2 regions of the Cytobacillus sp. FSL H8-0458 genome follow, and region 1 is predicted to be linked to the other one. Evidence: riboswitches for the same ligand, from Rfam matches in the RefSeq annotation. Region 1 holds a riboswitch; the other holds the start of a gene.
What was found. A riboswitch is a leader RNA that binds a small molecule or an ion and turns the genes downstream of it on or off. The one in region 1 is predicted to bind thiamine pyrophosphate.
Positions count from the first base shown of each region.

Region 2: another riboswitch for thiamine pyrophosphate. It lies ahead of thiT (energy-coupled thiamine transporter ThiT); the one in region 1 lies ahead of NYE23_RS13355 (ABC transporter substrate-binding protein).

Region 1 covers NZ_JBBOBR010000001.1:2,742,744-2,748,220, forward strand. The annotation lists gene treP (PTS system trehalose-specific EIIBC component) at 25-1,428, opposite strand; gene tatA (twin-arginine translocase TatA/TatE family subunit) at 1,714-1,887, opposite strand; gene NYE23_RS13345 (NAD-dependent deacylase) at 2,011-2,724, opposite strand; gene NYE23_RS13350 (YkvA family protein) at 2,872-3,285, shown strand; TPP riboswitch at 3,359-3,467, shown strand; gene NYE23_RS13355 (ABC transporter substrate-binding protein) at 3,576-4,580, shown strand; gene NYE23_RS13360 (thiamine-binding protein) at 4,595-4,888, shown strand; gene NYE23_RS13365 (ABC transporter permease) at 4,885-5,477, shown strand, end outside.
Region 2 covers NZ_JBBOBR010000001.1:1,844,467-1,849,943, reverse strand. The annotation lists gene qoxB (cytochrome aa3 quinol oxidase subunit I) at 1-1,203, shown strand, start outside; gene qoxC (cytochrome aa3 quinol oxidase subunit III) at 1,193-1,798, shown strand; gene qoxD (cytochrome aa3 quinol oxidase subunit IV) at 1,799-2,104, shown strand; gene NYE23_RS08970 (hypothetical protein) at 2,140-2,379, opposite strand; gene NYE23_RS08965 (hypothetical protein) at 2,500-2,778, opposite strand; gene thiT (energy-coupled thiamine transporter ThiT) at 2,867-3,466, opposite strand; TPP riboswitch at 3,535-3,637, opposite strand; gene NYE23_RS08955 (AAA family ATPase) at 3,904-5,477, shown strand, end outside.

The DNA of each region.
Region 1 (5,477 bases):
ATCCCATGGCATCAATCATTTTATTTAAGCTTTTTTAAATTTCGAGAAAGCTAAAGTTAATAAAAAAGGCACAACTAGTGCGATTCCCATTCCGATAAAGAAAGCACCCCAGTTTTCCGCAAAGATGGAGAAAAATGCCGGCAAGCCTCCTACACCTATCGACGGTGCCTTAACTCCATTAATAGTGATGAATATGCCTGCAACAGCTGATCCAATAATTGCTGCAAAGAACGGGTATTTAAAGCGAAGATTAACACCAAACATCGCCGGCTCCGTTACGCCCAGCCAAGCTGAAATTGAAGAAGTGAGCGCAAGCCCTTTCAGCTTTTCGTTCCCTTTGCTTAACAGCATCATGGCAAAAGCGGCTGAACCCTGTGCAATATTGGACAATGCCACCATCGGCCATAAAAACGTGCCGCCAATGCTGCCGATTAGCTGCAGATCAACTGCCAGGAATGTATGATGCATGCCAGTGATAACTAAAGGTGCATATAATCCTCCGTATATCAAGCCTCCAAGGGCTGGAACAGCATCAAAGATTCCGACAACCCCATTTGTAATCCAGCTGCCGATCGTGAATGTAATGGGTCCAATGGCAATAAAAGAAAGAAATCCAGTAACTAGTAAAGCGATTGGCGCGACAGTCAGAAGCTGAAAAGCATCAGGAATTCTTTTTCGAAGAAATACTTCTATCTTAGCCAAAACATATGAAGCAAATAATACAGGCAATACCTGGCCCTGGTAACCTACCTTTTCAATTTCAAGACCAAATAAATTCCACTTCGGAACTTCCTCTGCTGCACCATAGCCCCATGCATTTAAAAGATCCGGGTGCACCAGCATCAAACCAAGCACCATACCAAGAAGCGGACTGCCGCCAAACCGGTTTACAGCACTCCATCCAATCAGGCCTGGAAGGAATACGAAAGCAGTATTGGCAATCAGATTAATGATGCTCGCCAGATCAGCCCAGTTTGTATAAACTTCAACAAACGACTTATCATCGAAGAAAATATCCGGTGCTGTCATAATGTTGTTGATTCCCATCAGCAAACCAGCTGTTACGATAGCCGGGAGGATTGGAATAAAAATATCCGCCAGTGTTTTAATTCCGCGCTGTAGGGGATTTAAGTTTTCGGCAGCTGCACTTTTGGTCTCTTCTTTTGACGATTCGCCAATTCCGGTTGCATCTGTCATTTCTTTATATACTTTATCAACGAGGCCTTGTCCGATCACAACCTGGAATTGTCCATTGGTGGAAAATGAACCTTTTACAATATCAATATCTTCGAGCTTTTCTTTGTTGACTTTTCCTTCATCTTTTAACGCAAAACGCAGCCGTGTAACACAATGAGTGGCCGCAGCGATATTATCACTGCCCCCGACAGCTTCTACGATTTGCTCTGCTGACTCTTTATTTGTAGCCATTCTTCCCTCTCCTCCTGTTACCGTTTTCATATTAAAGAAAGAAACAGTTATAAGGTCCTTATTTATCGTTCTCGATTTTTATAAATCTATCCATTATACAAGAACCAACTTGTATATACATGAACTGTTTACGCTTTCATTCTATCTTGTATATACATGTTAGTCAACCATTTTTTCTTTCCCCTCTCTTCTATACCCATTCCATCGCTTCGGAAGCCAGAAAACAAAAAAACCGGCTTCGAGACTAATTTGTCTTCAAAGCCGGTCCTAAACCAATCGAATAGGTTATTTCCTTTTATCATCGTCATCATCTTTTGTGAGTTCACGGGTAGATTTCTTAAATTCTTTTAAGGTCTCCCCGAACGCTTTCCCTATTTCAGGAAGTTTCTTAGGGCCAAAAATAATCAGAGCCAGAACCAGGATGAGAATTAAACCTGGAATACCGATGTTTGATAACATGCTGAACACTCCTTATATATCATATCGCTTGAGGCAGTAGTAATCATGTTCATTGTCCATTATAGTGGATTGATTAAAAAAATCATAGCATGAGAGCTATTTTCATGAATTCGCGTTTTTCGACTATTTAAAGGCTCTATCAAGTTCATCCAGCACTTCACCAATTTTGCGTTCATGGATCACTTCATCAGCATAAATGTCGAAATCCGTAGGTTCCATATTAATAATCACTAGTTTTGCTCCGTTTTGTTTGGCTATCAGCGGAAACTGATTTGCAGGTGTTACAGTCAAGGATGATCCCAGAACAATAAAAAGTTCTGCCTTTTCTGTTTCATCTGCTGCGAAATCCAAAGCCTCCTCAGGAAGCATTTCCCCAAACAGAACTACTGAAGGACGGAGCACACCCCCGCAATTACATTGGAATTGTCCATGTAAATACCCCTCGCTCGGGAACTCTTTTTTACATTTCTGGCAATGGAGTGTCTGCAAATTCCCATGGAGCTCTGATATTTTTTTACTTCCCGCCAGTCCATGAAATCCATCCACATTCTGGGTGATAATGCTCTTAATAATATCTCTCTTTTCCCAATCTGCAAGTATATAGTGCCCTTGATGGGGAGTGCACTCCTTAAGCCCGATTACCCTGTGCCGATAAAATTCTATAAACTCGTTCACATTTTCATTTAACGCGTCTGTACTGGCTATTTTTCCGGGATCTTTCCCATTCCATAATCCATTATTGGCAGACCTGAAATCAGGCAGTCTGCTTTCCGTCGACATTCCTGCTCCAGTTAATATTACTGTATAATTAGATTCCTTCAGCCATTTCTCAAGCATAGATATCAGCTCCCCATTAGGTTTTGTCACAGGTTAAATTTGATTTCCATTTATTTCTCCTACTCAAATGTTTATGTCATGTCAGGTATGCGGTAAATACTAGATTATAACTGTTTATGCGAATTATCAAATATAGGAGTGATAGCTATGCCTGAAATAGAAACGAAAGATTATAAGGACGGCTATAAAAAATTTTCTTCCAGGGCCAAACGTTATGCTGAGGACCCTGAAAAAACAAAAGGACTGCTAAAAAAGGCTACACTTAAAGCAGATAAAAACAAATCTTCATTAAGTGATATATGGGAAAAGTTTCAGCTTCTAATCGATTTAGTTAAGGCATGGTCTAAAGGCGATTACCGGCATATTTCAAAAAAGTCGATTATCTTTATTATTGCTACCATACTATACTTTGTTTCCCCTATAGATCTTGTTCCTGACTTTTTAATAGGAATGGGAATCTTAGATGATGCAGCAGTCCTTGGTTTTGCCGTCAGCCAAATTACAGGTGAACTTGAAAAATTCAAAATCTGGAAAGAGAGCAGGACCATTGAGATGAAATAAATATTTTCTGTCCATTTTGATATTATTTGCTATAATAATGATGGAAAGTATTTATGCCTTCAAAATTAAATAGCAAGAAATGTAGGGGAACCGGTATGCCGGTTGAGACTTCATCATTAAGATGCTGACCCTTTGAACCTGATCTGGCTCATACCAGCGTAGGGAACATATTCTTAAACATACTAAATGTTTTTATATGCGCCCTGGTTTATACCGGGGCGTTTTTATTTTTTAAGGGCAGACTATCATTAACTTTCCTTATTACATAAAGGTTTTTAGGAGGATTACTTATGAAAAAGTGGATTGCAGCTATCTGTTCACTGCTGCTTCTTTCAGGCTGTGCCGGTAATGGAACGGATAATCAGACTGGAAGCAAAGATGCAGACAGCAAACAAGATTTGAAAAAAGTTACTGTTGTATTGGATTGGACACCCAATACCAACCATACCGGCTTGTATGCCGCAAAGGACAAAGGATATTTTAAAGAAGAAGGACTCGATGTCGAAATTATAATGCCAGGTGAAGCAGGTTCAGATCAATTGACTGCATCAGGCAAGGCTGATTTCGGTGTCAGCTATCAGGAAAGCATCACGGAAGCACGTGTACAGGGCGTTCCCCTTGTTTCTATAGCAGCTGTAATACAGCATAATACTTCCGGTTTTGCATCACCTGCTGAAAAAAATATTAAATCGCCGAAAGACTTTGAAGGAAAAACTTATGGCGGCTGGGGAGCTCCTGTAGAAAAATCGGTAATAGACTCCCTAATGAAAAAGGAAAACGCCGATGTTGATAAGGTCTCAATCGTTAACATGGGGAATGCTGACTTTTTTACAGCTGTTAAAAGAGATATAGACTTCGCATGGATTTATTACGGATGGACAGGTGTAGAAGCAGAACTTCGGGGGGAAAAGATTAATATGGTCTATCTTACTGACTACTCAGAAAAACTGGATTACTACACGCCCGTTCTCGCGACCAGCGAAAAAATGATTGCAGATGATCCGGATACTGTCAAAGCATTTGTAAAAGCAGCAGCCAAAGGGTATGAATTTGCAATCGAGCAGCCTGGCGAAGCAGCAGATATTTTGTTAAAGAATGCTCCGGACCTGGACAGCGAATTGGTCAAAAAGAGCCAGGAATGGCTATCACCCCGCTATCAGGATGATGCTTCAAAATGGGGTGAACAAAAGCTTGAGGTCTGGGAAAACTATGCAGACTGGATGCATGAAAATGGTCTTTTAGATAAAGAATTAGATGCCGGCAAAGCATTTACAAATGACTTCCTGCCGGAATAAGGAGAGTTTATTAAATGGCAAACGCACTTGTAAGCATTCAAATCATACCAAAAACAAAAGATGGGGAAAATGTTATACCATACGTTGATGAAGCAATCAGCATTATTCAGCAATCCGGTGTTAAGTACGAAGTGCATCCCCTGGAAACAACGATGGAAGGCGATTTAGAACATTTATTGAAAATCATTGCTGATATGAACAGAAAAATGATTGAAAAAGGAAGCAGCAATGTTATCTCACAGGTTAAAATTCTGTATCAGCCGGACGGAATTGAAATGAGTGATTTAACGGAGAAATACCGTCCATGAATAATGTATTTAGAAAAGGGTGGAGGCCGGCTGCGGTTCTCCTCCTTTTATTCATTCTTTGGGAGGTGGCGGTAAATCTGGCAAAAGTCCCTGCTTGGCTCCTGCCTCCCCCGACAGATATCATTCAGGAGGCGGCTTTGGGCTGGGAGGGCTTCCGCCCGCATCTTCAATCGACAGTCCTGCTTTCACTATGGGGGTTTGCCATTGGCACTGCCACCGGATTGCTTACAGCTGTTATATTGCACTTATTACCTTTTATAAGGGAGTCTGTTTACCCGCTTCTCATCCTTTCACAGAATGTGCCAATAATTGTTCTGGCGCCTTTACTGGTTGTATGGTTTGGATTTGGCATACTTCCAAAACTTATTGTCATTACACTGGTATGCTTCTTCCCCATTACTGTTGCAGCATTGGATGGATTTCGGCAAACTCCAGGAGAACTCAGGCATTATATGCTGATGGCTGGAGCCGGCAGAGGACAGCTGTTTTGGAAGCTGGAGCTTCCCCATTCCCTTCCATCTTTATTTTCCGGGCTAAAGATCTCTGCAACCTATAGTGTGATGGGTGCTGTAATATCTGAATGGCTCGG
Region 2 (5,477 bases), 900 kb from region 1:
TTCTTTACCGTATCCGGCGGAGGCATGGATATGCTTTGGGCTAACCTTTTCTGGCTATGGGGCCACCCTGAGGTATATATTGTTGCCCTTCCTGCTTTCGGGATTTTCTCGGAAGTCATTGCAACTTTTTCAAGAAAATCATTGTTTGGATATAAATCGATGGTATTTTCCATCCTTGGAATTGCACTTCTAAGTATGGTTGTATGGGTTCACCATTTCTATACAATGGGTTCAGGACCTGCAGTTAACTCATTCTTCTCCATCACGACGATGGCGATTGCCATACCTACTGGAGTTAAGATGTTCAACTGGCTGTTTACGATGAGGAAAGGCCGCATAAAAATTACGTCTGCGATGCTTTGGGCACTTGCATTCGTTCCTTGCTTTGTCATCGGCGGGGTTACAGGCGTCATGCTGGCAATGGGTGCAGCGGATTATCAGTATCACAATACATTATTCCTGGTTGCCCACTTCCACTATGTATTAATTCCTGGTGTAGTATTTGCGGTATTTGCAGGCCTGTACTACTGGTGGCCAAAAATGTTCGGCTTCATGCTGAATGAAAAACTCGGAAAATGGCATTTCTGGCTTTTCGTTATCGGCTTTAATGTAACATTCATGCCTATGTTCTTCCTTGGATTAAACGGAGCTGTAAGACGTGCATACACATACTCTGCCGAATCAGGCTTTGCACCTTTATTCATGCTGTCGGCCATTGGTTCAATTGTTCTCGCAGCCGGATTCGCTGTTTTCTGCTATAACATTTACTGGAGCATCCGCTATGCGGACAGAAACATCTCAAGCGATCCATGGGATGCAAGAACACTGGAATGGTCTACTGCATCACCTGTTCAATTCTATAACTTTGCGAAGCTGCCTGAAGTGAAATCTCTTGATCCATTCTGGCACATGAAGAAAAAGAATGAAGGCTTAACATTGCATGACAGTGAAATTGAAGAAATTCATATGCCAAGCAACTCATGGCTGCCGATTTATATGGGTGTTATCTTTGGCATCGCAGGTTTCCTACTTGTGTTTGAATGGCACATCGCTGCGGCTGTTGCCGGTATCGGCATATTTGCAGGATTGATTATCCGTTCATTCGATTACAACGAAGGTTTCCATGTTTCAAAAGAAGAAATTCACCGAATTGAAAACGCGTGGAGAAAAACAGAAGGAGAGGTGCACGATCATGTCAGCTAAAGTGGATACGTCTCTGCCGCTTGAATATCAAACTGAGCAGGACCGCATGAATATTCTCGGCTTCTGGGTTTTCCTTGGCGCTGAAATTGTCCTGTTTGCCACTCTGTTCGGAGTATATGGAGTTTTATATGAACGCTTTGCAGGAGGACCAACACATAAAGATATCTTTGTCATCAAGGATGTCATGATTCAGACAGTCCTCCTTCTGACAAGCAGCTTTACAATGGGCATTGCCATTTTTGAAATGCGCCGGCATAACCTTAAAGGGCTAATCACCTGGCTGGTGATTACCCTTGCTCTAGGCGCAGGCTTCCTCTTCATGGAGATTAATGAATTCATCCATTATGCCCATGAAGGTGCAACGATGCAGACAAGTGCATTCCTTTCCAGCTTATTTGTTTTACTGGGGACACACGGAGCTCACGTAACTTTGGGAATCGGCTGGGCAACTATGGTCATCATTCAGCTTCTAAAAAGAGGCCTTACCCCTACTACAGCAAGAAAGACGTTTATTATCGGCCTTTACTGGCACTTCCTTGATGTAGTCTGGATCTTTATCTTCACATTTGTGTATTTGAAAGGACTGGTGGCTTAAATGGAACATCATCAATCAAAAAGCTTCCCGATAAGCCATGTCATTGGATTTGTTGTTTCCCTTGTGCTGACTTTTGCAGCAGCAGGAATTGCTTTAAAAACGAACCTTTCTTTTAAAGTGATCATGTGGATCATCGGCTCACTGGCTGTCGTTCAGGCAGGCATGCAGCTGTTCATGTTCATGCACTTAAGAGAAGGTGAAGACGGCAAGACGAACTTAGTGAATATGATTTATGCCGTATTTATGGTAATTGTTATTGTAGTGGGGTCCATTTGGGTATTAACCTCTGGTCACGCTGCTCATTAAGTACAAAAAAACCGGTCCCCCTCTGGAGGCCGGTTTTATTTGTATTGTCTTATACCCTTGCTTCCCTTTGTCATTTCTTCCATTACATTGATAAAAAATCCGAATCCGAAAAGCAGCATGGAAGAAACCATAATGCTTAAGCCGATGGATAACACATACTCTCCTGTGATACCGCTTACAAAAAAGCTTGAAATAAAAACAATAAAACCTAATATAATGCCTGCAGCTGTAATATTCCTAAAAAAATGCAAGACGCGCTGCTGTTGAAGTGTCATTCTCCCATCTCCTTATACTTAATATTCTAACTATGTTCACAAATTTGTCAAACTTTTTGTCACAAGTTTGTCAAAATTATTTTCGTCAAAAAAAAGCTCTGCAAGCTGCAAAGCGTTTTTCTACTGATATAGCTTTTTAATGTACTCCAAATCTTTCTTCAGACTGCATATTTCCTGCCGGGTCAGCATGAGCGGCATTTGATCGTACAGTGTAATGATTTGTCCTCCCTCATCCTCTTCATGAAGTGATAGATAGTTATACAGAGTTTCACACTGATTTTTGCTGAGGACTGACTGGGTACTGAAACTTTTTACTTTCTGGATTTCAAAGGCACTGGTTTCAGCATCAAATACACCTGTGATAATGTTTCCCTGCAATGTATTGGTCAAAGTCTTCACTCCCCTTTTTGAGTAATATACCCATTTTTCAGGAGCAATTTCCTAAAATATAAAAAAACCTCTTTGAAATATCAAAGAGGCAGCTCTATCAGGAAGCATTCTTGTGAGTTTGAAGACCTTGATCCGATTTTTGAATGATTATTCTAGGTGCCGATGAAATAATTAACACGGCCAGGATCGAGCAGAGAATTGCCCCTCCAAGCATGGTTGCCCCGTTTGCCAGGAAGGAAAAAAGGACCGGTGACATCCCTTTTGGCGCATAGCTTCCGAAGAACAGTACACCTGCTATGAAATGCCAGAAATACCGGGCAAGGCTTCCGGCAAATACGGCTAAGACAACCCATGCCAATGCCTTCTTCTTGTTGCCTGCCCGCAGCTGATTTTGGATGACGCGGTAAAACAAACCGGCAAAACCGATACAGGCAAATGCCACAAAATACTCAATAAATGCCTGAAGCGGAGTAGCAATCCAGGCATCCCCCATGGCAATCTGCAAAATCCCCCATAAGAGGCCAGCAATGAAGCTGACCTTAAAGCCCCGCCTGAAAGCCAGTATGAAAATCGGAATCATCGCGGCAGATATGGAGATGGATGGCGACAGCTTGATGGATGGCAGAAAATCAAGAATGATAGCAAAGGCTGCAAAAAATGAAGCCTCTATCATCGCGGTTAAGCTTAATTTTTTCATAAAAAAATCCCCCTTTAATCGTATGACGATACCCCAAGGGAGAACAAGCAGGCAGAAAAGTACATCTGCCTTTTATTATTCCACATTCCTGCGCTAGCATTAACTAACAGGTTCAAAGGGTCAGAACAGCGGACTGTTCACTCTCAGCGATATGCTCCCCTTGTGGCACGTTATTAAATTATCCGCTTTTAGTATATATGAAATAGGTAAAAGTGAAAAGGGTTCCTGGTGAAAAGTTTTTAAATGTATCTAACGGGTATCCTCCGTGCCTGTCACAATTTTTTCACAAATTAATAGCATCTGAACGCTGTTGTAGCACACATTCTAGTAAAAAAAATTATTTTTCCATAATTTACAACGTTTAAAAAGAGTTAAACCCTTTTATTAACAATTTTAATTCCTTATAATGTAGGTATGTTCAATGAGGAGGGAATTAGTTGAAATCACGTCTCAAGAAGCCTTCGACGATAATTTCTATTGCATTGGTAGTCACGGTGATTTTGGCGGCGGTTATTTGGACCGTACAAGCAGGAAAAAAGGATGTGACAGTCCCGTTTTCTTCTGTGGAAAAAATTATAGCCTCCCAGGATGGAAAGACTGTTGCAGTACAGGAATATAAAAATGGGAAACTTCTAATCACAGCTCCTGATGGCGAGTACATCTCCCATGTGCCTCCCAACAGCGATATGGTTGATAAATTAGTAGAAACCTATAATATACAATATACGTTCGCAGCCACAGGACCTTATACCCCCTGGATTCTCGGCGGTATACTCCTTCTGTTCATAGCCATTGGAATTTACCTGTTTAAGTCAGGAAAAGGCGGAATGGGTGCAACAAATACAATGAAGCAAAGTGTCTCGAAGCCTAAAGCCCTTCCTTCCATTTCACTTGAAGATGTTGGCGGGATTCAGGAGGAAATGAAAGAGGAAATCATGCAGACTCTTTCCATTTTAAAGGAACCTGAGCGCTCCTTAAAAATGGGGATCAAGCCGCCGAAGGGTATTCTTTTATACGGACCTCCCGGAACGGGAAAAACATTGCTGGCTCAGGCAATCGCCAAGGAACTGGGAGCAACTTTCTTTTCTACTAGCGGTTCCGGGTTTAATGAATTATTCGTTGGCGTTGGTGCATCCCGTGTCAGAAACCTTTTCCAGAATGCCAGAAAGCATGCTCCTGCTGTCGTCTTTATTGACGAAGTGGATGCACTTGCAGGACGAAGAAAGCAGCATGGCGGAGAAGAAAGCGAAAAAACGTTAACTGAACTTCTGGTCCAGCTGGACGGCGGACATTCCAATGATGGAATATTATTTATTGCCGCCACCAACCGGAAGGATATGCTCGACGAAGCATTCCTGCGTCCTGGACGGATTGACTTCTCCTTCAACGTCCCTCTTCCAGATACAAGGGGCCGAAGAGAGATAATAAATATTCATACACGAAATAAGTTACTGGCTGAAGATGTTATGACAACTCTTGGCGATCTGGCAGAAAGCACTTCCGGTTTTTCAGGAGCAGACCTCCATTCCCTTTTCGAAACGGCAAGCCGCAGAGCTGTCCGCAACGGCCAGGAAATTATCTCAAAAGAAGATTTGGATTATGCGCTGGACCGCACTATTTTGGGAACCACCACCCGTGCTTTACAGGATGCCGGGACGAAGCAGCGGGTTGCCATTCATGAAGCTGGCCATGCATTAGTGGCTGCCTTAACAAAACCGGGTTCTGTCCGGAAAGCAACCATCATTCCGCGTGGCGAAGCACTTGGATATGTAGCTCCTATTCAAAAAGAACTTCACTTATCGACAACAAGTGAATTGCTTGACCAGGTTGCGATGATTCTCGCTGGCGGAGTATCAGAAAGAATGATTCTTGGCGAGCACAGCATTGGGGTAAGCGGTGATGTTAAACAAGCGAAGCATATCATAGAGCAAATGGTTGATACCGGTTTACTTGATAACGGCTTCGAGCTTACCTTCAACAAAGGACAAAAAGAAGCTAAAATGCAGGATCT